3 regions of the Flavobacterium sp. EDS genome follow, and region 3 is predicted to be linked to each of the others. Evidence: riboswitches for the same ligand, from Rfam matches in the RefSeq annotation. Region 3 holds a riboswitch; each other region holds the start of a gene.
The links. A riboswitch is a leader RNA that binds a small molecule or an ion and turns the genes downstream of it on or off. The one in region 3 is predicted to bind cobalamin.

Region 1: another riboswitch for cobalamin. It lies ahead of LPB87_RS19205 (TonB-dependent receptor plug domain-containing protein); the one in region 3 lies ahead of LPB87_RS17135 (TonB-dependent receptor).
Region 2: another riboswitch for cobalamin. It lies ahead of LPB87_RS19965 (cell surface protein); the one in region 3 lies ahead of LPB87_RS17135 (TonB-dependent receptor).

The regions. Positions count from the first base shown of each region.
Region 1 covers NZ_JAJMOZ010000020.1:59,279-69,508, forward strand. The annotation lists gene LPB87_RS19190 (alpha/beta hydrolase-fold protein) at 1-732, shown strand, start outside; gene LPB87_RS19195 (hypothetical protein) at 1,278-1,547, shown strand; gene LPB87_RS19200 (DUF1810 domain-containing protein) at 1,636-2,100, opposite strand; cobalamin riboswitch at 2,450-2,657, shown strand; gene LPB87_RS19205 (TonB-dependent receptor plug domain-containing protein) at 2,774-4,822, shown strand; gene LPB87_RS19210 (DUF5074 domain-containing protein) at 4,819-5,964, shown strand; gene LPB87_RS19215 (cell surface protein) at 5,975-7,270, shown strand; gene LPB87_RS19220 (hypothetical protein) at 7,312-8,550, shown strand; gene LPB87_RS19225 (hypothetical protein) at 8,555-9,781, shown strand; gene LPB87_RS19230 (DUF4465 domain-containing protein) at 9,862-10,230, shown strand, end outside.
Region 2 covers NZ_JAJMOZ010000024.1:24,234-34,463, reverse strand. The annotation lists partial or broken gene LPB87_RS19975 (T9SS type B sorting domain-containing protein) at 1-119, shown strand, start outside; gene LPB87_RS19970 (type IX secretion system membrane protein PorP/SprF) at 130-1,059, shown strand; cobalamin riboswitch at 1,339-1,524, shown strand; gene LPB87_RS19965 (cell surface protein) at 1,656-2,867, shown strand; gene LPB87_RS19960 (DUF5074 domain-containing protein) at 2,903-5,152, shown strand; gene LPB87_RS19955 (DMT family transporter) at 5,238-6,134, opposite strand; gene LPB87_RS19950 (peroxiredoxin-like family protein) at 6,574-7,212, shown strand; gene LPB87_RS19945 (hypothetical protein) at 7,831-8,088, shown strand; gene LPB87_RS19940 (efflux RND transporter periplasmic adaptor subunit) at 8,310-9,416, shown strand; gene LPB87_RS19935 (efflux RND transporter permease subunit) at 9,450-10,230, shown strand, end outside.
Region 3 covers NZ_JAJMOZ010000014.1:27,031-37,260, forward strand. The annotation lists gene LPB87_RS17090 (ABC transporter ATP-binding protein) at 1-31, opposite strand, end outside; gene LPB87_RS17095 (iron ABC transporter permease) at 138-1,166, opposite strand; gene LPB87_RS17100 (ABC transporter substrate-binding protein) at 1,173-2,315, opposite strand; gene LPB87_RS17105 (DUF5522 domain-containing protein) at 2,430-2,795, shown strand; gene cobU (bifunctional adenosylcobinamide kinase/adenosylcobinamide-phosphate guanylyltransferase) at 2,957-3,466, shown strand; gene cobT (nicotinate-nucleotide--dimethylbenzimidazole phosphoribosyltransferase) at 3,520-5,199, shown strand; gene tnpA (IS200/IS605 family transposase) at 5,214-5,654, shown strand; gene LPB87_RS17125 (adenosylcobinamide-GDP ribazoletransferase) at 5,998-6,795, shown strand; gene cobC (alpha-ribazole phosphatase) at 6,780-7,316, shown strand; cobalamin riboswitch at 7,394-7,627, shown strand; gene LPB87_RS17135 (TonB-dependent receptor) at 7,655-9,517, shown strand; gene LPB87_RS17140 (DUF5074 domain-containing protein) at 9,522-10,230, shown strand, end outside.

The DNA.
Region 1 (10,230 bases), on a different contig from region 3:
AAGATGAACAAGGAAATAGAAACTGTAATTATTACTCCAAAATTTGTAAATGGTGAAAAATACAAAACCATTTATATACTCCATGGTTATAGCGGCAATCCGGATAGAACCTACAAGCAAGATATCCCAGATCTTGTAACCAAATCTCAAAAATATAAAACTATTTATGTATTGCCCAATGGCAATTTTAATAGTTGGTATGTAGATAGTCCTGTTGATAAAACTTCTCAATATCAAACCTTTATTGGAAAAGAATTAGTTGATTATATCGATGCTAATTATCCAACGACACAAAATAGAAAATCTAGAGGAATCTTAGGATGGAGTATGGGTGGATATGGTGCAACCAATATTGGAATTACCTATCAAAATACATTTTCGATAGTAGGCAGCACCTGTGGTGCATTAGATTTCACTCGATTTGGCGAAAGTTTTCATAATTATCAAGTAGATAAAGTTTTAGGTGAGTTTGTAAGTTTATCGAAACAGTATCTAACATTTGATAAAACGAAACAAATGCAATCGTCAAATCAGTTTTATATATTTGATTGTGGAACTGAGGATGCTCAAATGATAGCTATGAATAGAGATTTTCATAAACTCCTAACAAACGAAAAAATAGAACATCTTTATATTGAATCTCCAGGAGCACATGACACAGAATACTGGAGTAAAGCATTATCTAATCAGTTAGTATTATTTGAAAACTATTTTAATAATGATAAAATGTAAGGATGAAGATTGTATTGTTTTATATCCAGAGAATATAACTTTGACTTAAAAGATAATTCCTGTTTTAGCGAACAGGAATTATTTTATTTAATTTTGATTGTGTGTACGGATTGTAAATCAATGCTATATTTGTATACAATTTGAGTTTGAATTTAACTAAATGAAGAATAAAATACTAAGAGCTTCCTATATTTCATTTACTATTTTAATATTTCTCTTGGCTTTAGAAATTATTATAACAAATAATAAAATTAATAGTTTCGGAACATTTATTAGAGGGGCTAAAGTTGTCTTGTCGTATTTTTTTCACTTGCCTCTTTACATTATAAATTTAATATTGGTAATAAAAATACTTCTGTTTTATTTTAAAAATAAATTTAGAAAGCCTCTTAAAGCCTTTTATTTTATAATACCTTCTGTAATTTTTTATATATGCTGCATAATATATTTCATAAATGGCATAACATAACTGATAACTTCAGAAATTGTAGCTACTTTTAATACTAATTGAATACATATTTTACCTTTTCCAAATAATACTTAACATGAATTCCTATAAAGACATTTTAGATAAAAAAGAAGACTTTTATAGTTTAGCAATTACGTATTATTACAATATTGATCAAGAATATATAGATCACATTAGCAGGATTGTACCTAAATCAATCTCGCTATTAATTGATCATGAATTTATTCCGACACCATGTATTGAAATAAAGTTACAACTTCATCATAAAGAGGAAAACGAAGGCATCAGTTCATATTATTTATATGTTAATGAGAAAAAAGAATTTATTGATGAGTTTTTACACTAATTTATAAAACTAAAAAAACACTACAGATTTGCGTGGGCAAATACGACGTAGTGTTTTTTTTGAGTAAATAATCTATTGTAATACTGCTTTATAACAGTGTAGTTGTTTCAATAGACGCCTCTATAATTGAATTAATAATGGACAAAGTAAGCGGGTCTTGTTCTCCTGAAAAGAAAGTATCTAATACTTCCTGAAAAATAGGATTACTATTTTCTACCAAAGTAAAAAGCGTCATCGAAGATCTCAATTTTCTAGCTTCTAATTCTCCTAGAATTGATTCAGCAGATTTCATTTTAAAAGTTAGTATTAACTCAGAAATCTCGATAAGATGTTTTCCTAGGATGGGATGCGCGACAAATTCAGCCGCTTCATTTAAATCTAGAATAGCATAGTATTTAGAAGTATCGCTAGTACCTAATCCTGCAATTTGAGGGAAGATAAACCACATCCAGTGGGTTTCTTTTTTGCCCTTTTTTATTTCAGAAAGAGCAGTAAGATACAGATGGTTTTGTGCTTCTAAAAAGCGGATTAAATCTTTGTTTGTATTTGGCATTATAATGTCTTGTTGGGTAAAAAAAGAGTGCAAAAATACTTAAAAATATAGGTAATTCCAAATCAAAGATGCAGGTAATGTGTGTTTTATGACAAAGTAGTGTAATATCTTACTTTAATTACAGTATAAAATAACTTCAATTCTTAGTAACAATTTAACAGCAAAATAGGGGGAATTATTGCTTTATATTATCCCTTTATAATGCCATATATCCATTCACTATTTGAATTAAGAAACACAAGAAGCTTATTGTTTTAGCTAATTATATATATGACATTATTTTTGATGATTTTATTGCAAAAATTATAATTTTATTAAATAACAATTATTTTTTATGAAGTATAGTTATATCTTTGCTTAAAATTTTGGTCTATTTTTTCTTAATTTAAGTTAAAATAGTTAAAAGGGAATCAGGTGTAAATCCTGAACAGGCCCGCTACTGTAAGTTCTATATAAGTCTTTAAACGTTACTAATGTCACTGTTTGCTCAAGCAAATGGGAAGGCAGTTTTAAGGATAGAATAAGTCAGGAGACCTGCCAAAATCACATAGTTTAAAACTTTCGAGGAACAAAGTTGAAGAACAAGAAATTCACCCTATTATTCTATAATGGGCTTTTTTTCTTATGCTTCTGCATTATTATACCCCGATAAGTTTTTATAATTTATTTAGTGATGTATAATAAAAACAAAGTCCCTTTATTCGTTTTAACGTTATTTACTCCATTTTTGCTTTACTCTCAAGCATCTAATGATAGTATTCGTAAATTAAAAGAAGTAATTCTAAAAACTAAGCCTTATCAAGAAGTAATTCCTGTGCAAAGTCTTTCTGGAAAATTACTAGAAAACTTAGCTAGTCATAATGTTGCAGATGCACTACGCTATTTTGCAGGAACTCAAATTAAAGATTATGGAGGACTTGGAGGACTTAAAACTGTGGATGTCCGTAATATGGGAACACACCACGTAGGTGTTTTTTATGACGGCATACAACTAGGAAATGCACAAAACGGAGTCACTGATTTGGGTAAATACTCCTTAGATGACATGGAATCTCTTACCATGTACAACGGTCAAAAAAGCGAAATTTTTCAGTCAGCAAAAGACTTTGCAGCGGCTTCTACTATTTATTTAAGAACCAAACGGCCTGTTTTTGAAAATGGAAAAAAAACAAATCTATTGGTTCGATTTAAAACCATGTCTATAAATTATTTCAACCCGTCTTTTAGATGGGAACAAAAATTAAGTGACAAAGTAAGTATGAGCGTGAGTTCTGAATATATAAAATCTAATGGTGAATATAAATTTAGATACAAAAGAAACAATCAGGACGGTTCCGTAGCCTACGATACCACAGCCACAAGACATAATAGTGATATAGAAGCACTACGATTTGAATCAGGTCTTTACGGAAAAATGAAGAATGGATCTTGGGATGCTAAAGTATATTATTACGATTCGGATAGGGGAGCACCAGGAGCAATTGTCGAAAATAAGTTTTCTGATGGTTTCAGGCAATACGATAAAAATTTCTTCGCACAAACCTCACTAATAAAAGATTTTTCGAAAAAATACAAATTTCAGGCTAAGGCAAAATATGCTTATGATTATACGCATTATGTTGCCAGAGATACTACTAACATATTAGGCGAAACAGTAACCGAAGGAGCACAATCAGACGATAGTTATTATCAACAGGAAATATACTTCTCAGCAGTAAATATGTACAACATATTACCCACATGGGATGTTTCGTTATCGACAGATTTTCAATACAATAAACTTAATGCTACGAGAAAAGGCATACAGACTCAATTTTCTTTTCCGCAACGTTATACAGCATTATTTTCTTTAGCAAGTTCCTTTAGGCTTGGGCAGTTTAAAGCATTAGGTAGTGTTGTTGGTACTTACGTTCAGGAAGAAGTGCGGTATAACGCCAAAGCTCCTGATAAAAAAGAGTTTACTCCTGCCTTATTTATAGGATATACCCCTTTTAAAGACTACGATTTTAATTTAAGAGCATTTGCAAAGCGCATTTTTAGAATGCCCACTTTTAATGATTTATACTACACCATGATTGGGTCAAGTACTTTAAGACCCGAATATATGAACCAATATGATATTGGATTCACTTATAATTTACCTATTGAGAATAGTTTTTTTGATAAAATATCTATTCAGGTAGATGGTTATTACACAAATACCAAAGATAAAATTGTAGCGGCTCCAACAGGAAATTTATTTCGTTGGATGATGACCAATATGGGACAAGTAAAAGGAAAAGGAATAGAATCGGTACTTAATATAGGAATGCATATTGGTAATGTAAATTTAGCTACAAATCTTACCTACACTTATTCAGAAAGCAGGGATTATACAAAATTTGCTGGACTGGAATTATCCTCTTACGGAGATCAAATACCTTATACCCCTTGGCATAGTGGGTCTGGGATATTAAATGCTGATTACAAAACATGGAATTTCAACTACAGTTTTGTATATGTAGGAAAACGATATAACGGTAATGTAAACAATATTAAAATCAATGAAATTCAGCCTTGGTACACTCATGATCTAGCAGTACAAAAGTCTTTTGCTTTAAGCAAATATTTGATAAAAGGAACAATAGAGGTAAACAATGTACTTAATCAACAGTATGAAGTGATATACAATTATCCGATGCCGGGACGTACAATGAAATTTATAATCAGTATTGCGCTATGAAAAAGATAACTACACAATTAATCCTCGGTTTATTTATAGCCCTTTCTTTTACTTCTTGTAGAGAAGAAGAAACCATTTTTCCATCATCAGATAAGAGTGTTGCAGCACCAAGAAGTGATGGCAAGATAGAAGGTTTTTATCTGCTTAACGAAGGAAATATGGGGATGAACCGGGCAAGCATCGACATATTTAATTACAGAACCGGAAACTATACAACCGATATTTATTCAGAGAGAAACCCAACTGTAATAAAAGAATTGGGTGATGTAGGCAACGATATAAAAATATATGGTAATAAGGTTTATGCCGTAATCAATTGCTCAAATAAAGTTGAAGTAATCGACAAATGGTCGGCAAAACGTATCAAAAAAATTGATATTCCTAATTGTCGTTATGTCGCTTTTTATAAAGATAAAGCCTATGTAAGTTCTTATTCAGGACCTGTAGCCATTGACCCTAATGCAGAAATAGGTTTTGTTGCAGAAATCGATACCACTTCATTAGAAATTAAACGCAAAGTAAATGTGGGCTATCAACCAGAGCAAATGGTAGTAAGTAACGGAAAATTATATGTTGCCAATTCAGGAGGTTACAGAGTTCCTAATTATGACAGAACAGTATCTGTAATAGATCTTGAAACTTTTACTGAAATAAAAAAGATAGATGTAGGAATCAACCTTTATAGTATGCAAATAGACAGTCGAGGAGATATTTATGTGAGTTCCAGAGGAGATTATTACACTACACCATCAAACCTGTTTGTAATTGATACTAAAACAGATGCGAAAAAAATGCAACTCGATATTCCTGTTTTAGGAATGTGTTTAGTAGATGATTTACTCTATTTCTATAGCGTATCATGGAGCTATCTTACCAATAGTAATAAAGTAACCTACGGGATATTAGATACAAAAACCAAAAAGATAATTAGCGATAAGATAATCACAGATGGCACAGATAAACAAATAATGATTCCTTACGGACTTCAGGTAAATCCCGAAACAAAAGAAATTTACATCACCGATGCACAGAATTATGTTGTAACAGGCTATATCTATTGCTTTACTCCAGAGGGAAAACTAAAATGGAAAACCACCGCAGGAAATATACCTGCCCATATTGCTTTTATAACCAAAAACTAAAACAGTAATCATGTATAACAAATCTTTAAAACATTACCGGACGCTATTCCTTATACTCGCAGCGGCATTGGTAACCAATTGCTCTAGTGGAGACGATGGTGCAGATAACAGCAATCCACCAACAGGAAGTATTGGAAACAATGAGTATAATGCACAAAGAGCCACCATAATACCAATAACTATTAATAGTATAGCAAGCACAGATGCAACATACAGTTGGAGTATGACAAATGCTCCATCAGATAATTATTCTTTAGCAAATACCACAGCGAAAGAAGCCTTGTTTGTAGCGGCAGAAATTGGAACTTATGAATTATCAGTAATTGTAAATGACAAGGGGACTACACAAACACAAAAAGTAAAAGTACATATAAGTAAAGAGGCCAAAGACTATAAAACCTTTATTGCCAAAGTATTTGATTTTAAACCGGCACCTGGGCAGTTTATTAATGATTTACCTGCGGCCAATGATGGAGAAACATTTGATAAAATTTTAATGAGAGCCAATTCTTATCTAACCAAGAAAAATGGAGACTTAATTTCACTTGGTGCATTTGGAGGTTATATCGTTTTTGGGTTTGATCATACAATTGTAAATGTAAAGGGCAAACGCGATTTTAGAGTATTAGGAAATGCTTTTTGGGCAGATGCTAATCCTAATCCAGATGCAACCATGCGAGGTGGGAGTAGTGAGGCGGGAATTATAATGGTGTCTTACGACAAAAATAAAAATGGACTTCCTGATGATGAATGGTACGAAATAGAAGGTGCAGGCCATAAAATGGAAAAAACCATCAAGAATTATGAAATCACTTATTATAGACCAGATCCAAACAAAGTTCCTGTACCAGGAGGTGGTACAGGAACAGTGCTTTTTACTGATGTAGAATATATACTATGGAAAGACAATCAGGGAAAAACAGGTTATTTAGCACAAAACAATGCTTATAACCACTCCTTAGACTATTGGCCAAAATGGCTTAAAGATCAAGATAAAATCACTTTTAAAGGTACAAGATTACCCGATAATGCTGTTGATGAAAGCGGAACAGGAAGTTATTTTGTTCAGTATGCCTTTTTATACGGATATGCTGATAATGCTCCTAATAATGACAATGATTCAGCAATAGATATTGATTGGGCAATAGATAAAAACGGAAACAAAATTCATTTACCAGGAGTAGATTTTGTGAAAGTTTACAATGGACTCAATCAGCAAGCGGGATGGCTCGGAGAAACTTCTACCGAAATAATGGGAGCCACAGATTTGCACCTTTTAGGAGAAAATATTCCGACCAGACCATAAATTAAAAAGGATTTTAAATTAAAACTATAAAACCAGAAACCATGAAAAAAAACGTAACCCATTTATTATTCCTTGCCTTCTTAGTTATAGGATGTAGCAGTAATGATGATGATACAAAATCAGAAGAAGGCATAAAAGCAACTGAAATTACACTTCAAGAAAAACATGACATAGGAACATTTAATGTCTTAAATATAAATGCATCAGTTACTGTAACAAATCCGACATATCAGTGGATAATGACTAAAAATCCAGTGAATAAAACTACAGATTCTATCGTTGGAAGTTCTAAAGATTTAAGATTTATTGCATTGTACTCAGGTACCTATGAACTTACATTAAATGTTTCGGCAGACGGAAAAAAGGGAAGTAAAAAAACAATTGTAAATGTAACCAATGACACTAAAAATTACAATCCATATATAACAAGCATTTTTGACTTTAATCCTGCCCCAGGTATGTTTGCGAACGATTTATATAAAGTAGGATTTACAAAAGAAGATGTAGTACGAACTGCATTGGGTAGAATTAATGAAACCAGCGTAGGGTATCAGCTGGACTTGGGAGGATTTGGAGGTTCTATTATTGTAGGTTTCGATCATACTGTTATTAACAGTCCGGGACAAAAGGACTTTAGAGTTTATGGTGGAGATTTAACCGACAAAGGCAATCCCCCAGCTCCAGGATTACTATTTGTAGCCTATGACAAAAATGGTAATGGAAAACCAGATGATGATGAATGGTACGAGATCTTAGGAAGCCAGCATACAAAAGAAAATACAATTAAAGATTTTAAAATTACCTATCATAAAAAAGCTGCGGGTGTGCCTGTAGTAGTGGGAGGACCCTATGATATGTTTTCAGATCGTGAGCATATCTTTTGTGAAAACAACCAATCTGAGACCTATTACATGCCAAAATCTAAAACCCAAAAAGAATATTATCCTTTATGGGTTACTCAAAATACAGTTACATATGAAGGAACAAAACTTAACGTAGATTTTGTTACTGCACGTCCGGGACAAACTACCTTATGGAATTATAATGCTCCAGAATGGGGATATGCAAATGCAGTAAATCCAGATATTGATATTGACTGGGCAGTTGATAAAAATGGAAATAAAGCAAATCTGCCGGGGATAAATTTTATAAAAATTGTGAACTGTGTTAGTGAACCAATGGGACTTTGTCATCAGCAATCATCAATGGCTACTAAGTTTGCGGGTGCTGCAGATCTTCATTTATTAAAAAAATACAATTTAAAAAAAGTAAAAGAATAAGAATATGAAAAAGTATTTAAAACAAAGTCTATTTCTGTTAGCTATTGGCACTTTTTATTGCTGTAGTAATGACGATTCTAAACAGGGAGAGTCCGAAACACAACCTGTAAAACAAGCTACACTCTCATTAAAATTAGCCTCTGATTTTAAAGTAAGTAGATATAATGTTGTAACTGTAGATCCAGAAGTACTTATTGAAAATGGTGATACAGGGCTTGCGCAATATAAATGGACAGTTAAAGTAACTGGAACAGATGGAGTTGTTAAAGATTCTATTATTGGAGACACTAAGACGTTACAATTTATAGCACCTAAAGCAGCTGATTACGCAGTAGAACTCACAGTGACATTAGACAAATTAGTAAAACAAGCTTCAACCAAAGTTAAAGTTTCAGAAACAGGTAAAACCTACACTTCAAAAGCAGTATCACTTATTGATTATTTACCTGCACCTAGTTATAATAATGACAATCTTGAATTTAATACTAAATCAGAAGTTATGGCGCAAATTCAGTCTGATCTTATAGAAGGAAATGATATCGGATTAGGAACTTTTGGTGGATTTATAGTTACAGCATTTGACCATACAGTTATAAATGTACACGGGAAACGGGATCTTACAGTTTTAATGAATGAGAATAGCGGCAGCTTAAAATTCTCTCCTGTAAGTATATATGTTGCTTATGACGCCAATAAAAATGGGATTGCAGACGAAAATGAATGGTATGAAATTGCAGGCAGCGAACATCATAAATCTACTACTGTTAAAAATTATGAAGTAACGTATAACAAGCCAAATCCAAGTAAACCAGCCGTAACAGGTACAAAAGATTGGCAGTTTGATAAAGAGTATCTTAAATGGACAGATAATAAAAACACATCCAATTTTATTACAAAAACAAAAAAATGGAGGCGATATAATTATTATCCACAATGGTTGGGAGAATCTTATACACTAAAAGGAACAAAAATATACTTGCCTGTAAAAGATGTAAGTGGTGGAGAAGGTACAACATATAATGTAGGAACTTTCGAGTGGGGTTATGGAGGGATCAAAGATCCGTCAATAGATATTAGCTGGGCTGTAGATAATAATGGAAAAAAAGTGCACTTACCTGGAATTGATTTTGTTAAAGTATATGTTTCGACATTTGTAGAAGCAGGCGCTACAGACTTGGTAACCAGTCATTTTAAGCAAGCAGAAGATTTGAATTTTGCAAAAAGCAAATAATTTAAACTGCATATCCTAAAAAAAATATGCTATCGAAAAAACAATTAAAGAAGAATTATTAACCCCTAATTTTATAAATAATGAAAAAAGTAATTTATTTTTTGACAGTTGGTTTACTTTTAGGACTATCGTCCTGTAGTAACGATGAGGATGTTTTAATTGATGGTAATACAAATGCAGCTGTAAACAGTACAAATGCATCAACTAAGAGAATTCTCTCTGATCCTGCAATAGGAATTACAACAACCTTAAACCTTACTAATGCTTTATTAGCAAGCGGAACCAGTACAACAGGCGGTAAGTATTGGGCAAACACCTATGTGTCTAATACAAAACTAAATGTAGATATATTTACATTTTCGCACACTGCTACATCCGCTGGATACAACTACTGGGATGGTTTTATTGTTTCAAATGTAAACGATATTAAAGATTACGGTTCTGGTGCG
Region 2 (10,230 bases), on a different contig from region 3:
GATGGGATGGTACATATCAAGGAAAACCCTTGCCTATGGGGGATTATTGGTATGTTATTAAAACAAACAATGACAAAGACAGGAGAGAATTAATAGGTGGAATGACTTTATTTAGATAAAATAAGAAAGATGAAAAAAATAATATTGCTTTTTATAATAATTAGTCTTCCTGTTTATGGGCAAGAATTACAACTCCCGCCAACCAGTCAATATTTAGCAGATAATCCATATGTAATTGCCGGAGCCTATGCCGGAATTGGAGATTTTTATAAAATACGCTTTACTGGAGAAACACAGTGGTTAGGTGTAAAAGATGCTCCACAAACGCAGTCCCTATCTTTTGATGTCAGGATAGGAGATCGCTCAGGACTTGGAGCTGTATTCTTTAATGATAAAAACAGGAACACTTCTCAAAAAGGAGGTCAAATAACTTATGCTCATCATATCACTTTATCCGAATATAATAATCAGTTTCTTTCATTCGGACTCTCTTATAAATTTACTAATTTCAATATTGATGCATCAGATATTGTCACATCAGATCCAAGTGTTCAATCTTATAATGTGAATAATTCAAACTTTGATTTAAGCTTTTTGTATCGTTTAGAAAATTTTTTCGTCAGTTTTAATGCAGCAAATATTTTAGATAAGTCAATAAAGCCAACGATTTTAAAAGAGCCAACAAATATTAGAAATTACTATTTATATACTGGTTTTCTTTTGAAGAATAGATTTACTTCTATAGAATATGAACCTTCTATTTTGTATCAATTGTACGAAAGTGATGGGCGTTCCAGTCTTGATCTTAATCTTAAAATTCGGAAAATGACTGGCAGTAATTATATTTGGGCAGGCATAAGCGCCAGACTATTAGCCGATCAGTCGTTTAAACCGAACTCCATTGCGCCTTTAGTCGGATTTAGACAAAATAAATTTTATGCTGCTTACTCATTTAATATTAGCCTGAATCAACTTCAAAGTCATAATTCGGGTACACATATGATAACTGTTGGATTTGATTTCGGCAATAGGGTAAGCAATTGTAAATGTGTAAATTAAACAAAACTAATAACATAAAAACGATATTAGTCCTTTTCAGTATTTTATTTGTATGCATTCAATTAAATAATAGTAACAGGTCAATTTTTATGATTACACAAACACAAACCGATTTTGTTTTGTTTTTTAGCATCTAAATTCACAAAAAAAATACATTATTCTAACTTGTAAAACATTTTATTAAAATAATTCTAACCTAGCTAAATCTAATGCGTTCAAAAGCTATGAGAATACTAGTTTGGTAATTTTGCTTAAAATTGTTTCTATCTATATTTTCTATACATTTGCCAAAAATCTGGTGCGCCATAAAAAGCACTTAATAGGGAATTCGGTGAGAATCCGAAACAGACCCGCTGCTGTAAGCTCCGCATAGAAGTTTTTGAAAAGTATATCCACTGTTATTTAATGGGAAGGATTTCAAAAATGGAGTAAGTCAGAAGACCTGCCAGATGATATAATGTTTGACGCTTTCGTGGAATAAAGCTAAGGACAATGCTGGTTTTGTATGCTTAAATGTGGGCATTACCATCATTCCTCTGTATTTCCATAAGCGTTGTAATTATTTGCTTTTTTATTCAAATAAATCACAATTAAATATGGAAAAAAATCCTTCTAAAATTTTAAAATTGACTTTTCTATCGATTCTATTGCTAGGTTTTATAGCATGTGATTCTGATAAAGATGAAAATCAGGAAATTATAAATCCTACCGAAGTACTCACTGAATCATACACTGTGAACCGCTTTAATGTTCTTAACATTGTTCCGAATCTGCCTAGCAATTCAAAACTTACATGGAGTATTAATGATTCTATAATTTCTCAGAGTTCGCAGTTGGATTTCATTAGCCCTTATTTAAAGAACTATCCTTTGACTTTGAAAGTAGAAACCAATGGAGTTGTAAATACATATACTTCTGCAATCAATGTAACAAAAGAACCTGTGAATTATAGCAAATACATCTCAAATGTATTCGATTTCCGTCCTGCAGTAGGTCAGTTTACTAACGAAATTCCAGAATATTCACCCGGAAATACAGAAGCAAACCTGATTAATACAGCCAAAAAAGCCCTTGTTGGATCAAAAGCAAGCATGATTTCACTAGGTGGATTTGGAGGTTACGTCGTATTTGGTTTTGATCATACAATTCCGAATATGGATGGAAGAGATTTTAAAATTTTAGGGAATGCCTTTTGGGGAAGTGAAGCCAATGAAGCGCGCTCAGGATCTTGCGAACCTGGGATTATTCTAGTAGCTTATGATAAAAATAAAAACGGAAAACCTGATGCAGACGAATGGTATGAGATTGCAGGAAGTGAATATTTTAAAAATACTACAGTAAAGAATTATACCATTACCTATTTTAAACCTGATGCTAACAAACCACCAGTTGCTGGAGATGAATTTTGGCAAACTAACATAGAATATATTAAATGGCAAGACAATCTAGGGAATTCTGGCTATAAAACACAAAGTGCATTTCATGCTCAAAGTTATTATCCTCTATGGATCTCTGAGGGTTCATATAGTTTAACAGGCACAAAAATCGAGAACAATTTTTACGATCAGAGCGGTACTGGAAACTATTGGGTTGGAAAATCATTTGACTTTGGATATGCTGATAATGCTCCAAATAATGATGAAGGATCTAATATTGATATCTCTTGGGCTGTTGATAAAGATGGAAAATATGTAAAACTTCCTGGGATAGATTTCGTTAAAGTATATACTGGAATAAATCAAGAAGCGGGTTGGTTGGGAGAAGTCTCTACAGAAGTTTCTGGTGCCTATGACCTGTACATAAAATAAAAAACAAACTATACAATTTTAAATTAATTAAATAAATGAAACAAAATTACTTTTTAAGAATTCTGTTACTTTTTACATTTCTTGTCAATGCACAAGTAAAAGTACAGGGAGTAATTCGATATGATCTTAAGCAAAATTCAACTGCCAAAATTCAACAAAGTAAAAGTACAACCAGTACTATCGATTTTGATGCGATTAAGTACTGGGTAGGTACTGGCGCAAATAAAGCTGCCTTGGTTGTACAATGGAATGATGGTAAAAATTCGGATGCCTTAGTATGGGGTTTTAGATGGGATGGCACTGCAACTGGTGTAGATATGGTGAAAGCAATTGCAAAAGCTGATCATCGCTTTTTTGCGTTACAATATGATTCTGGTCCAACGCTTGGAACTGCAATCGGAGGATTGGGTTTTGATCTAAACGGAATAAATACAATTGGACTTTACAAAGATGGAAATACTACCTATCCTCATTATCCTGTAGATGGTCTTGTAAATACATCTGGGTATGATTTTGATAATTTTACAGCTATAGACGCTACAGATCACTGGCAATCAGGATGGGCTACCAACGGATATTGGTCGTATTGGGTAAAGAACCCCGCTGATTCTGATTTTGACTATTCTACTACTGGAGCTAGCAGTCGTGTTTTAGAAAATGGTTCTTGGGATCTTTGGAGTTACAATCCATCGATGATAGAAGCTCCTATTGCTTCAACATTTAATCCCGTAACGCCTTTTGTGCTCGCAACAGATTTTACAAAAGGATTCTTTATGGTAAATGAAGATTGGTTTGGACACACTAATGGATCTGTAAACTTTATTGATGATAGCGGCAATGTTAGCTATCGCGTTTATAGTACTGTCAATAACAATCAAACATTTGGAGTAACTACACAGTATGGAACAATATATGGAGATAAATTTTATTTTGTTTCAAAGCAAGCAGCCGATGCTGGAAGATTGGTTGTTGCTAATGCAAAAACAATGCAAAAAATTGCAGCCTTTGAAACTATTGGTGGAGACGGACGTTCATTTTTAGGAGTCAATGAAAACAAAGGGTATATAGGAGCATCAAATGGAATTTATCTATTTGATATTGCTAACATGCAGGTAGGAAGTCTTATTTCGGGAACAGCAGGTGCTGGACAAATAGGAAACATGATTCGTACCTCACAATATGTATTTGCGATAACACAGAATAAAGGAATTTTGATAATTGATCCAACCACAAATACTGTAATTAATACTATTGTAGGTGGATTTCAATCGGTTGTTCAAGCCAAAGATGGAAGCGTTTGGGCAATTCAAAATCAAAAATTAATCAATATTGATGCAACCTCTTTTGCTACCACAGACTACCCTATTCCAACTACTAAATATTTTACTACTTGGGCAGCATGGAATGCAGGAAGTTTCACGTATAGCAATCAACAAAATGCTTTATACTGGATTAATTCTATAAATTCTTTTAGTTCAGGATCGCAGATTGTACGATTTGATGTTGCCACTAAAACATTTAATGAAAATTTTGGGGCAATTCCGGGGCAAACACCATCTCCCAGACAAATTCCATATGGTGCAGCATTACGCATTGATCCTGTTTTTGATAAGTTAATTTTAAATACTACAGAAAGTGGATACGGACCACATTTTCAAAAAAACTGGGTTCATATTTATGATAACACTGGAGCGTTAACAAATACAATAGTTTTAAATGATTATTACTGGTTTCCTTCTGTAACTGTATTCCCGGATAATAGTGTGCCAGTTGTAAATACTACTTTACCATCTCAAGTTTCAATAAGTAGTGCTACAGTAATTGATTTAAAAACCGTTGTTTCTGATACTGATAATTTATCAGCTGCAATTGTAAAATCGATTAAGTCAAATACTAATCCTGCTGTTGTATCTGTCACTATCAATACAAAAGATGAGTTGGTTTTAACACCTCAAAGTCCAGGAGAGGTAACGATAACAATTAGTTTTAATTCTAATGGTAAATTAGTCGAAAAATCAATTACAGTCAATGTAACAAATACGTTAGGAACTGATAAGTTTGACAGAATAGCATTTACGATCTACCCTAACCCTGTTTCTGATATTCTAAATATTAAAACTCAAGACGAAGTATTGAATGTAATGATTTACGATATTTCTGGAAGACAAATCAATACTAGAATTAATAATAACCAAATTGATGTGAGTGATTTAACAAAAGGATTTTACATCATTAATGTGGTAACAGATAGAGCTAGTTATCAGCAAAAATTCATTAAAAAATAATTAAATAGTACGCTCTATAAAAACAATAGCCCTTTACTACAACAGTAAGGGGCTTTTTGCTATATATTCTTAAAATAAAGAAGTTTTACTGTTTCTGTATTTCAGTAGATCTGACTTTTTCTACCGCTTCTGAAACAATATTGATAATTACGCCCGAAATAATAAGACATCCCCCAAGAATCAAACTCATTGTTAAATTTTCATTGAATAAAATCACACTCACTGCAACTGCTACTACAGGCTCTAATGCTCCCATAATTGAGGTAGCTGTTGAACCTATTGTTTTTATGGCATAAACCAAAGTTGACATAGAAAGTACTGTTGTTACAAGTGCAAATACAACAATTTCCAGAAAAAACATCACATCAGGGAGTGCCATTGACTCATTGAATAATAACACTTTACACAAATAATAAAGGGAGGAAAAAAGTAGTGAATAAAATGTAATTTTTATACTCGAAGCCTTTATTTTTGCTTTATTAACCACTATAATATATAAGGCATAAAACAAAGCACTTGTTAAGGTAACGACAAGACCTATAAAATTGATATTAAAAGCAGAACCTTTAGTGCTCAACGCAAAAACGCCACATATTGTTATAAATAAAGATATAATTGTAAGCTTATTGATACGCTCTTTAAAGAAAAAAAACATTGTTAAAGCTACAATTACAGGGTAAACAAAAAGTATAGTCGAAGCAATTCCGGGAGAAAGATAATCATAACCAAGGAAAAGGAATTCGGCAGAAAGAGCATAGAAAAGACCCAGTAATAGTAATATTAAGAGTTCTTTTGTATTCACTTTTAAAGATTCCTTTTTATATATCAAATACGCTAATAAGAACAGACTTGAGACAAAAAATCGGTAAAAAAGTACCGTATCCATCGGAAAATTAATCGCTTTTATTGGTAAAATAAATAATGGAATTAATCCATAGGAAACTGCCGAAATAATGGCGAATAAATAACCTTTAATTTTCATGTATTCTATAACTTATTAATTGGAATCTTTTTTATGCAGAATTTTTATTGACCTACATTACCCTCTTTTTATGCTCAGCAAAATTACCAAAAAAATCCCTGATTTTGTACTGCGTATTTTGTCGCAGTTTTCAGTCGCAGTGTTATCCTAAGCGGAGTCTAAGAATATTTATTTTCCAGTTTCATCAATCATTTCCTTAGTGCTTTTGCTACTTTAAACCTTTGCTACTAAATTTAGCTCCGACTCACTCTGCCAAACCGAATTGCAATTTTATATATTGGCATCTTAGTACTAATTTCAAGCTATCCCTTTTTATTTTATCAGCTCTCCCCTTTATTTACAGAATAGTGACTTTTTTATCTCTATGAGACAATAATGTGCGTTATTGCCCATGCTGACTATATTTTAAATCTTTACAAAATAATCAAATAGAAAATACATGGATAGTTTAGAAAAACAGATCGAAAAGCTTAATAATGAATTGTCGCAACAAATACCGCAAGAAGTATTGAAAGTATTCGAAAAATCAATAAACGACTTAAAAACACAAAACATTGAAAATAAAAGTATCAAAATTGGAGATATCGTTAGCCCATTTTCTCTACTAAATGCAAAAAAAGAACTCATTCACTCCAAAGATATTCTTAAGAAGGGAAAAACGATTCTTGCTTTTTTTCGCGGTAGCTGGTGTCCATATTGCAATTTAGAGCTTAGAGAATTACAAAACAACATAGCAAAAATAGCTGGCAAAAACGCTACTCTTCTGGCTGTTTCGCCACAAAGCCAAGATCACAGTAGGGTACTTACCGAAAAAAATCAGTTGTCTTTTGAAGTTTTAACTGATGAAAACAATACGTTGGCCAAACAACTAGGAATTAGCTTTAAATTACAAGAATTTGCCATCCCTACTTATCAGGCAATAGGAATTAATTTAAACGAATTTAATCAGAATAATGAAAACACATTACCTGTTCCTGCAGTATTTGTTATAGAAACTGACGGATCTATAATTTATAAATTTGTAGATACTGATTATAGGAACAGACTTGATATCAACGAATTACTACTATCAATATAGTTAAAAACACACTTTAATCTATAACCAATAAAAGCTCAATTGATACCAATTGGGCTTTTGAGTTTATTTTTACTTTAGCGAATTAGAAACTTTATCGCTGTTTTTTCAACCACTCCAGATAGCTATCGGGATAAAAGGATTTAAAATTTAGTGCAGTGTCATCCTGAGGCCGCCTCAAATATTGATTTAATACGCAGTTTTAGGCACAGTTATCAGGGCATCTATACGGATTGCCAACGGTCCTTTTACGGATAGTAATTTGCTTCGCGAGAATGCTCTATTCTTAACATTTGTTCTGCTATTGTGAAATAAGACTACAAAATTATGTGTACTAACTAGATTATTTAAAAAGCTAAAACACTAAAAACAAGAACATTTACTATCCGTAACTTTTAAATAATATAATTTTAAAGAAAATTTAATAAACATTGAATTCTCAATTATTATATTTGGCGACTTATCCTCATAAAATTATTCATTTTATATACCAAAAAAGATTTTCTCTCTAATTTACCTATGAAACCTATTAAGTTTATCTATACCATTCTATTATCCCTGCTTGTTTTTCATGGCAGTGTAGAATATTATAAATATCCTTCTGATCTAAATAATTGTCAAATGCAAGACATTTTTTTAGCTTCAGATATACCTCAGCTTGAATCTTCTTCTTTATACATGACTGATTCGGAGATACATTTTATCATCAAAAAGAAGGTAAAAATCCGCACAGCAAATTCAGAAGCTAGTCTCTTAAAAAAATATTGCTATTCTAAGTTATTTGATTTTAAGGAATTAAAAGAAAATATTATTTATAGTATCGCTTCTATTTATAAAGATCAGCGACACAATCACCTGCACTTATACCAACTTTTCTAGATTTCTAGAACACCTTATTTTTATATACAATATTCATTTATAGTAATGCATTTCATTATTATTTATGGGAGCATATATCTATAGGCTTAGTTCTTTAAAAAACGGTATTCCATTCTTGGAATATACGACACCTTTCTATTTTTAACATTTACCCAATTACAACTCCTTGTATATCATTACTTTGGAGGAAACATATTTATATAATACTTTAAAAATTAATCATGATTATTAGTAAAAAACATTTCTTTTTATACGGTTTATCGTTCTTATTTCTAACCGCTTGTGCAGATAAAACAAAAAATGATACAGCCAATATAAAAACGGTACCTGTTTATAAAATCACATTAAAAGACACTGTCGTTTCTAATCGATTTGTTGCCGATGTACACGCTAAAAACAATGTAGAAATCCATGTACGTATACCTGGAATACTAGATAAAGTTTTTGTTAGCGAAGGACAAAAAGTAAACAAAGGGCAAGTTCTTTTCAAAATTAGCGATGCAGAGCTACAAATACAGCTTATCAAAGCAGATGCAGTATACAAAAGTATGTTAGCAGACCTTAGAATTGCTAGTGTTGAATTAAATCAGGCACAGACTCTTTTTACAAAAAAGGTAATTGCAAGCCAAGAATTAGAATTATCTAAGGCTAAACACGATGCTGCAACTGCTAAAGTGGCACATGCTGCCGCAGAAAAAAAATCCATCAATCAACAAATTAGCTTTACTACAATACGAGCTCCTTTTGATGGCACAATAGATCGTATTCCGTTTAAAGAAGGAAGCCTTGTTGAAAATGGTTCGCTACTTACAACATTATCTCAATTAGATGATGTATATGCTTATTTCTCAATCCCAGAAAATACTTATTTCCAAATGATGGCCGACAATAGCCTGAAAACTAAAGGAGATATACAATTGGTATTACCAAACGGAGTGGTATATAGTAAAAAAGGAGAGTTAAAAACTGCCGATGGAGAAATCGACAGACAAACAGGTTCTATCCAATATAAAGCTAAATTTCATAATCCAGAAGGCTTCATAAAACATGGAACATCTGGTAGTTTAATTATTTCGGAGCCAAGAACCAATGTGGTATTAATACCTCAAAAAGCAGTTTTCTCTATTCAAGACAAGCAATTTGTATTTGTTGTTAACAAGGAAGGAATCGTAAAAATGACCAACATTAGCATTGCAAATACTCTTGACGATGCATACATTTTAAACAAAGGACTGAAACAAAATGATCTTATTGTACAAGAAGGTACTCAATCACTTAGAGATGGTGACAAGATCAATATCAAACAAATGCAAAGTGCAAGCTTGTAATCAATTCCTTAATTAAAATTAAAAAGATACAAAATGATAGAGATGTTTATCAAAAGAAAAATATTATCATTAATCATTTCGGTGATGATAGTTCTTCTCGGAATACTAGCTTTATTCCAATTACCCATAACACAATTCCCTGATATTGTTCCTCCATCGGTAACAGTAACTGCTAAATATACTGGTGCTAATGCTGAAGTTTCTGCCAATGCCGTCGCACTGCCATTAGAACGAGCGATAAATGGTGTACCTGGAATGACTTATATGTCAACAGTTACATCAAACGACGGTTTAACCCTTATTCAAGTATTCTTTGAAGTGGGAACTGATCCCGATTTGGCTGCTGTAAACGTACAAAATAGGGTTACCACAATACTAGATGAACTTCCTGAAGAAGTTATACGAGCTGGAGTAACTACAGAAAAGGAAGTTAACAGTATGTTGATGTACCTTAACGTTACTAGTACAGATGAAATTCAGGACGAGCAGTTTATTTTTAACTTTACCGATATTAATATTCTTCAGGAACTAAAACGTATTGACGGTGTAGGACGTGCAGAAATAATGGGTCAGAAAGAATATTCTATGCGAGTATGGCTTGATCCACAAAAAATGCTTTCTTATAATATTTCGGCAAATGAAGTTATCAATTCATTGCAGAAACAAAACATTTCTGCCGCTCCTGGTAAGGTTGGTGAAGGATCAGGACAATTGGACAGCCAAGTTCAATATGTTATAAAATACGGTGGAAAATTCTTCGAACCTAAACAGTATGAAGAAGTACCATTAAGAGCAAATTCAGATGGTACCATCT
Region 3 (10,230 bases):
TTAAGTTCGAAGTTGATAAGATAGTTTCCATTTTCTTTAAGGTACTAAGATGCAAAGTAACTAAGGTTCTAAGTTTTAAAATTCATTCTAGTCACAAATTGTAATCTATTTAAGACTATAATCAGTGACAAAAACATTTACTCAAAATTTCTTTTTCGAACTAATAGCCAAATTACTACTGGTGCTCCAATTATTGATGTTATTGCATTAATAGGCAATGTGGTTTCTAATCCTGGTAATTGTGATGCGATGTCGCAAAACAACATAATTATTCCGCCATAAAAAAGAGTACTCCAATATAAAACGGCATGATTACTAGTTCTGAATGTAAGCTTGGCAATATGAGGAACAGCTAGCCCGATAAAAGCTATTGGCCCTGCAAAAGCGGTAACACTTCCGGCTAAAATACTTGTTGCCAAAATGATGATGAGCCTTGTTCTCTTGAAATTAAGCCCCATGCTTTTGGCATAATTCTCTCCTAGAAGCAATGCATTTAATGGCTTAATACTAAAAGCACTTAAAAGCAAGCCAATACTAACACTAACTGCTAAAACAATAATCGAAGACCAAGAGAGATTCCCCAGACTTCCTAATGACCAAAAAGTGAATTTCTGTAATTGTTCTGCCGAACTAAAATAGGTTAAAACTCCAACAATGGCACTGGTAAAACTACCAAACATAAGTCCTACGATTAAAATAGCCATAGTATTTCGTAATCGTTGCGATACTAATAAGACCAGAAATAAAACAGAAATACTTCCTAATGTCGATGCGAATACGATTCCGTAGCTTGATAGCAAAATTGTATTTAAAAATGAAGGTAATAAACCCGCTCCTAAAATTACAATAGCTACTGCTAATATTGCTCCCGAACTTAATCCTAAGACATCTGGACCAGCCAATGGATTCCTAAATAATGTTTGCATTAATAAACCGCTTATCGCTAATCCTACACCTACCAATACTGCCGTTATAGCTTTGGGCAAACGGTAATTAATTATGATATATTCCCATGTTGATTTACTTGCTTCCCCTCCTGTTAAACTGGTATAAACTTCTTTGAACGGGATTGTAATTGACCCAAAACTAATATCTAGAAAGAATAGTAACAAAAGTGCTAAACCGAGTATAAAGAACAAGATTGTATTTCGCTTTTGATTCGCCAATGGAAGTTAGTTTAATTTAGACGCAAACGCAAATTCATAACTTGGCAATAACTCAGGATGAAATATCTTAATGTAATCTTTAAGAACTAAATCTGGACGGCTTGGTGCCAATTCATAATAAACCGTTCCTCCAGTTGCTCCAAATTTACTCTCGAAAGTATATACATTTTTCGTTTTAAAAGCATCGAACTGGCTGTAATGTGGATTACTTTTTTCTAATTCTGATAATGATTTAAAAGAACCTGTCGCAATCCAAACCGAAGCTGTTTTGGCTTTATCTAATATTTTTTCAAAAGATAAGCCCTGACTTCCTGTTCCTTCTAGATTTACCCATAAATAATCGGCTTTGGCATCGGCCATAAATTGGGCAACCCAACTATTTCCTTTAGCAACATACCATTGATCCATATACATCGAACCATATAAAACTGTTGAAGTTGCTTTCTTTGAAGACACTAATTTTTTAGCCTCATTATAACTAGTTACAATTTTATCAAAAAGTTCTTTGGCTTGCGCTTCTTTTCCAAATAATGCTCCGTAAAGTTTAATCCATTCCGCTTTTCCTAGTGGTGATTGTTCCATCCAATCGGCTTGAATAAGCACTTTTAAACCGCTTTTTTGTAAATTATCTAACATTGGGTTGTTGTTATCTACCCCAAAAGTGACAATTAAATTTGGTGCTAATTCTATAAGTTGTTCGATATTTAATTTTTCATTTTGACCTACATTCTTAACAGAACCTTTATCTATTAATTTTCTGGTTTTCTCCGAAGAAACATAATCGGTATGTGGAAAACCTACCAAATTATTTTCGACATCAAGCATTTCTAAAAACGGAATATTAGTTGTTGATGTTACTACAATTGTCTGTAAAGGAACCTGAATAGTTGTATAAGTTTTTAAGCTATCTGGTACAACTCCGTCTTTTTCTTTTAATACATAAGTATAAGCTTTTCCAGCATCTGGCCATGGATTTGAAACTTTTACAACTGAATAACCTGTGAATTTATTAATAGAAAGTCCCGAGGCATATTCGATACTGTTTTGTCCTATTTCAGTTTTTGTTTCTGGCGTACTTTCATTTTTCTTGCATCCTATTACTACTAAAAAAGAGAAAAGAAAAACGACTTTATGTAATGATGACTTCATATGTAGTTACTATTTGTTTTATAAAGGTTGTAGACAGTAGCAAAGGTAGCGCTATTTCCAAATTTCTTGTTTACTTTTAAACGTAAAAAATTGAACAAATAGTATCTTTGCTGTATGAATGGTCTTAAAGTGAAAAATTGCTCTAGCTGCGGAACTGCATTTAATTGTGGAGATTCTCCCGATGGAAACAAATGTTGGTGCAACGACTTCCCTCCTATTTTTGTACCTTCGGAAGTTGTAGATTGTCTTTGCCCGAATTGTTTTAAAAATGCTTGTGCTGTAAAAATAGATGATTTTGTAAATACAATTACTCCCGAAATTGCGATTGATAATAAAGCTTCAGTTTTACCTAAAAACAATACGCTAATTGAAGGAATCGATTATTATCTGGAAAATGGAAATTATGTTTTTAAGGAATGGTTTCACCTAAAAAGGGGAAGCTGTTGCGGAAATAAATGTAGACATTGCCCCTATAAATAATTAACAACTAATAATTAAATGGTTCCGTTAGGAATAGTAGCGGCATCCTTTTATTTTTTTCTTTAAAAAATAAAAGATATAGCATCCCGATAGCTATCGGGAAGCCCGACCGAAGGGAACGTCCTTCTTAAACTTACAATTCATAATTAACAATTATAAAAATGATTTACTTGATTACTGGTGGGGAACGTTCGGGGAAAAGTGGTTATGCTCAAGAACTGGCTTTAGAACTTACGAATACGCCAATTTATGTGGCGACGGCTCGAAAATGGGATGAAGATTTCCAGAATAGAATTGACAGACACCAACAAGAACGAGACGAACGCTGGACAAATATTGAAAAAGAAAAACACTTGAGCGAAATTGATTTTTCGGGTAAAGTGGCTTTGATTGATTGTGTAACGCTTTGGTTAACGAACTTTTTTGTTGACACTAAAAACGATGTTACATTATCTCTTGACGAAGCTAAAGCTGAATTTTTGAAAATAGCCAATCAGCCAGATGCAACCTTGATAATTGTAACTAACGAAATCGGAATGGGACTTCATGCTGATACACATGTAGGAAGAAAATTTACGGAATTACAAGGCTGGATGAATCAGTTTCTTGCCAAAAATGCCGATACTGTTGTATTAATGGTTTCTGGAATTCCGGTAAAAATAAAAGGATAATTTGGCTTTGTCCCTCTGAACCTTTGCGCCTTTGAACCTTAAAAAGAAAAAACATGAGTTATTTAGATGATATTTTAAAATCACGCCGCGATACACGCCATTTTACAAATGATGAAGTTCCTGACGAGGTTATCCAAAAAGCGTTGCAGGCAGGACATTGGGCGCCTTCGGTAGGTTTGACTGATGCAACTAAATACTACATCATAAAATCTGATGGGGTTAAAAAAGCTATCAAAGATTTATTTTTGGATTATAATAAAAAAGCAGAATCATTAACTGATGATGAGCATCAGAAAGAACATTATAAATCCTTAAAACTAGAGGCCATTGAGGAAGCTCCGATTGGGATGATTATTGCTTATGATCGCTCGGTACTGAACAACTTTACTATAGGAACTGTTGGTAGTAATGAAGCTGTAAAATTTAGCTCCGTTTGTGCTGCACAAAATATATGGTTATCACTTACGGAACAAGGTTACGGCATGGGTTGGGTTTCTATATTAAACTATTATCAGTTCAAGAAAATAATTGACTTACCCGAAAACATAGAGCCACTAGGCTATTTTTGCATTGGAAAACCCGCAACGAACTATGACAATCAACCGATGTTGCAACAATTGAACTGGAAACAGAAATCAGAAACTTTTGATTGCATCGAAATTAAAACTATAAATGAGAGTTTTGCTCCGAAATTAGATTTAGAAAATCAATCGAAAATTGAAATTACTGCTTCTTTCAAAGAATCACTACAACATAAAATTGACTCAAAAACGAAACCTCTTGGTTCTTTGGGTATTTTAGAAAAATTAGCATTCCAAATCGGGACTGTTTTTCAGACTTTGAATCCTGAGATTATAAAACCTAATATCGTTGTTTTTGCCGCAGATCACGGAATTGCCAATCATGGTGTAAGCGCGTATCCGCAAGACGTTACCCGACAAATGGTCGGTAATTTTCTTGAAGGTGGAGCAGCAATTAATGTGTTTTGTAAACAAAACAATATTGAACTTTCTATCGTAGATGCTGGTGTAAATTATGATTTCCCTACCAATGCCAATTTAATTAATGCTAAAATTGCTAAAGGAACTCAGTCCTTTCTACATGTTCCCGCAATGAGCGAAACTGAACTACAATTATGCTTCTTAAAAGGATCCGAAATTGTTGATTCTATTGCAAAAACAGGAAGTAATTGTATTGGGTTTGGCGAAATGGGTATTGGGAATACCTCTACAGCTTCTGTCTTGATGAGTGTTTTAACTGGTTTCTCTATTAAGGAATGTGTGGGAAAAGGAACTGGAGTTGATGATGCTAAACTAAATGAGAAACAGGAAATCTTAAAAAAAGCTATCGAAAATTATTCTGGTCAAGCCGAATTAAAAGAGCAACTAGCTTATTTTGGTGGTTTTGAAATCATGCAGATGGCTGGCGGGATGTTAGCCGCTTATAAAAACAATATGCTCACTCTTGTAGATGGTTTTATTTGTACTGTAGCTTTTTTAATTGCCTTTAAAATAAATCCTGACATTAAAAAGAATGCAATTTTCTGTCATTCTTCGGCTGAACAAGGACATCAAAAATTATTAGATTACCTTGAGGCCAAATCGGTTTTACAACTTGATTTACGCTTAGGCGAAGGAACTGGTTGTGCAATTGCTTTACCAATATTACAATCGGCAGTGGCTTTTCTTAACGAAATGGCTACTTTTGAGAATGCTGGGATTAGTAATAAATAAGAGTTTAAAAAATTATGCCATTCATAAAAGTATATATACACTTAGTTTGGAGTACTAAAAATAGAGTTCCCTATTTAGATTCTGCAGAATTGCGTCAAAAAGTCTGGCAACATATAAGAGAGAATGCAAAAGAAAAAGGAATTTATATTGATTTTATAAATGGATATTCAGACCATTGTCACTGTCTTATTTCATTAGGCGTAGACCAAAACATCCAAAAAACAATACAATTACTAAAAGGAGAGTCTTCGTTTTGGATTAATAAAAACCAATTAACTAAAGAAAAATTTGAATGGCAAGATGAGTATTTTGCAGTTTCTGTTTCTGAATCTATTATTGATAGAGTAAGAGACTATATTAAAAATCAAGAAATACATCATACTAAAAAAACACTTCAGGAAGAATATAATGAGTTTATTCTCAAGTATGGATTTCAGAAAACAAATAATAAATAAAGATTTGGCTAAAGCCAATAACATAACAAATTTCGTATCCTCCAGATAAATCTGGAGGCAATTCAATTTCTAAGATTGTCAATAAAATAAAATAACAATCTTAGAAATTGAATTGCCAACATCTTTAGATGTTGTTTTATTAAATGACAAACAAATTGGCTTTAGCCAAATACTTAATAGCAGCATGATTTTAATAAATATACTCCAAAGTAACCTAACAAAAGCATCAATACATAAAAACAAATTTTATAGACAATCTAAATATTGAATTGCCAACATCTTTAGATGTTCGTTAATAATAGGTTAATAATATTGGCTTTAGCCAAATAAACAAAATCATTAAATGAAAAAACAACTCCATATATTTTTTACTGCATTAATGTTTTACACAAGGATTCCTTGTCCTAAAAACATCGACCATAATCCTGATTATCTTAATAAAGCAAGTCGTTATTTCCCTTTGATAGGTTGGATTGTTGGAGGGATTTCTTTTCTGGCTTTTTATGGAGCTTCATTTTTAGTATCATTATCTGCTGCAGTAATTATAGGAATGATTGCTGGAATCTTGACTACAGGAGCATTTCATGAGGATGGTTTTGCGGATGTTTGTGACGGTTTTGGTGGCGGTTGGACCAAAGAAAAAATCTTACTTATCATGAAAGATAGTGCCATTGGAGCGTATGGAGCTATTGGCGTTGTATTATTATTTTTATTGAAATTTCAATTACTTTCAGAACTAGTAACAACAGAAACAATTACAAACCAGAAATCAACATTCACTATTTTATTATTGTTTATTGCAGGACATTCTATTAGTCGTTTGGCGGCTATAAGCATTGTATTTACTCATGAATATTCTCGTGAAGATGCTTCAAGCAAAAGTAAACCTATTGCAAAAAGTTTTAGCTGGAAAGAAGTTGTAGGCTCTTTCTTTTTTGGTTTATTACCTCTTTTAGTTCTTTCTTATTTTCAGTACCAAATACTGTTGGTCATACTCCCAGTCTTTCTTGCTCGTTATTTCTTAGCTCGTTATTTCCAAAAATGGATTGATGGTTATACAGGAGATTGTCTAGGTGCCACACAACAAGTTTGCGAAGTTATTTTTTACTTAAGTGTTATAGCAATATGGAAATTTATTTAGTTCGCCATACCGAAACTGTTTGCGAAAAAGGAATTTGTTACGGTCAAACCGATGTAGATATTGCTGAACCTTACGATTTGATTTTTGATAACATCGCAAAGCAATTGCCTGATGATGCAATCTTATATTCTAGTCCATTGAAACGTTGTGCATTACTTGCTAAACATATCCAAAAAGAAACCAAAATTTCAAACTACCAAGAAGACAAACGCTTGATGGAAATGAATTTTGGCGATTGGGAAATGAAAAATTGGAATGAAATTGCTCAAGAAGATTTAAATCCGTGGATGGAAGATTTCGTAAATATTCGAGTTCCAAACGGAGAATCTTTTATTGATTTACATCAAAGGGTAACTCATTTTATAGAAAACGAAATACTTATCAAAAAACCATCAAAGGCAATTATAATTACACATGCTGGAGTTATTCGAAGCATTTTATGTCTTTTGAATTCACTTCCTTTAAAAGATGCTTTTCAAAACAAAGTCGATTTTGGACAGGTCATAAAAATTATAATATAAAACTATAAACGAAACCTTCGATTTACATTCTGGGTTAAAGTCTAAACAAAATTGATTTTTAAGCATTTTTAACTTTATATTTGTAGCCACATTAAGGTTGTGCCATATTTATTAGACACATTAAAAGGGAATCAAGTAATTGAAGTTTGAAATTATCAAAATCAACATTCGTAAATCTTGAGCTGTACCCGCAACTGTAAACTTAGTTCCGAAAGGAATGCTTGTTGTTAACTACAAAACCACTGTTTTAAAACGGGAAGGAAAACAACAAGACGTAAGCCAGGAGACCTGCCTTTGTTAACAAATATCGAACTCTCGGGAAAAAGAGTTTAGAAATTATGACATTACAAAAGTTATACATCTGTCTTTCACTCTTAGCTTGCCAATTTATTTTGGCACAAAATGATTCTATAACAAAATTAAAAGAAGTTATAGTTTCAGATACTAACCTCAAGAAATACTCAGACTCACAATCGGTTCAATTACTTAATGATTCTATTATTAATAAAAACCAAGCATCCTTAACATCTCTTTTAAATTATAACACTGTTATTTACTTTAAGGAAAATGGACTAGGAATGACTTCTGCACCTTCTTTTAGAGGAACGACAGGCGCCCAAACTGCAGTTATTTGGAACGGAATAAACATCAATTCTCAATTTTTAGGTCAAGCAGATTTTAATACAATCGGAACTAGAGATTTCAACTCTATTGCTGTAAAAGCCGGAGGAGGAAGTGTATTATATGGAAGTGGCGCAATAGGCGGAAGTATTCACTTAAATAATGACATACGTTTTAAAAAGGATTTTTCTAACCATTTGTTTCTCAGTGGAGGCAGTTATGATACTTATAGCACAAATTATCGTGCTAACGTTTCGTCCGACAAATACAGCATTCAAGTTAATATTTCCAGAAATAGTTCTGACAATGATTTTAAATACCCTGGAACTACTGATCAAAAAAACATTAATGGTGCATACTATAACACGAGTATGAATACAACATTTGGTTATAAAATAGACTCTAAAAACTCCTTGAAATTATATAGTCAGTTTTATGATGCAGAACGTCATTTTTCTTTGACTTCTCCAAACGCTACCAAAACAAAATATAATGACTTTAACACTCGTAATCTTTTAGAATGGGAGAATACATTTAATCGGTTTACTTCTAAATTAAGGGTGGCACATATTGGAGAATCTTATAAATATTTCCCAAGTATTACCTCCGACTTTTATACTTATGGAAAAGTTGAAACTTCTATTATAAAATATGATTTAGCTTTTGATGTAAATGACAAGATTAAACTGAATTCTATCATTGATTATAATCGTAATAAAGGATATGGCTCTAGTATAAATAATGTAAAAAGACAAGTTGGTTCAGCTAGTTTATTATTACAGCATTTCGTAACTGACAAATGGGATTACACAGCTAGTATTCGTCAGGAATTAACAGATAATTATGGAAATCCTTTTCTTTTTTCTTTAGGAACAAGGTATCAATTTACAGATTTTTATCGCATAAAATTAAACGCTTCTAAGAATTTCAGAATGCCTACTTACAACGATTTATTTTGGGAAGGAAGTGGTAACCCTGATTTAAAACCTGAAACTTCTTATCAGGGAGAAATCGGCAACGAGTTTTTTACAAAAAAATTCTCATTATCTGTAACTATGTATTACAATTCGATAAAAGATTTATTACGTTGGGTACCATCCCAAGGTGGTGGTGATAACTGGTCTCCAGAAAACACAAGCAGAGTAAGAGCTTATGGTGCTGAAGTACTTTTAGAATGGAGAACAAAAATAGAAAATCATAATTTCACACTTAACGGAACCTATGCCTATACTGTTTCAGAAAGCAAGCAATTAATTAAAGGCGAATTATTTTATAAACAACTTATATATGTCCCTTATCATAAATTAACTGGATCTGTTTCTTACAATTGGAAAAAAGTTTCTTCTTACTTTCAATACTTATACAACGGAGAAGCATTTAGCACTCCTTTTAATAATCCTGCTACCAAAGTGAAACCTTATAACGTTGGTAATCTAGGAATTGATTATGACTTAGGAAAAAAGAACAGTTACAAAATTGGATTACAAATACTGAATATCTGGAACGAAGATTACCAACCAGTTATTGGGAGACAAATGCCTGGAAGAAATTACACCATATATATAAACCTTAACTTTTAATACCATGAAAAAACTTAATAAGCTATTTTTAGCTGTCATTGTAAGCGCTACATTTTTTGTATCTTGTAGTAATGACGACGATACCATTACTCCAGAACCAGAACCTGCACCACGTGGAAATTACGAAGGAGGACTATTTATTATCGAAGAAGGTGTTTTTGAAAAAGTAAATGGATCTATTTCCTATTTATCAGACGACTTAAAACTCGGGAAAAATGTTTTTTCTTTAGTTAATGAAGGTAAAAATATTAAAGATGCTCCTCAAAGCATTGGTTTTAATGGTGATTATGCTTACATCATTGTAAATAGAGGAAATAAAATTGAAGTAGTTAACCGAAATACATTTAAAAGTATTGCTACAATCAACACAAAGATAAATAGCCCAAGATATATTGCATTTGCAAATGGAAAAGGATTTATTACAAACTGGGGTAACCCAGTAGACCCTTCAGATGATTATGTAGCTGTCATTGATTTAACAACAAATAAAGTTACATCAACAATTCCTGTTGTTGAAGGTCCTGAGCAAATAATCGAAAATGACAACAAACTTTATGTAGCTCACAAAGGTGGTTGGGGCCAAGGAAACTCATTATCTATTATCGACGCTAGTAATAATACTGTTACAAAAAACTTTGCAGTAGGAGACGTACCTAGTTCATTAGTAAAAGATAATGGCACTTTATATGTTTTATGTAATGGACGACCATCAT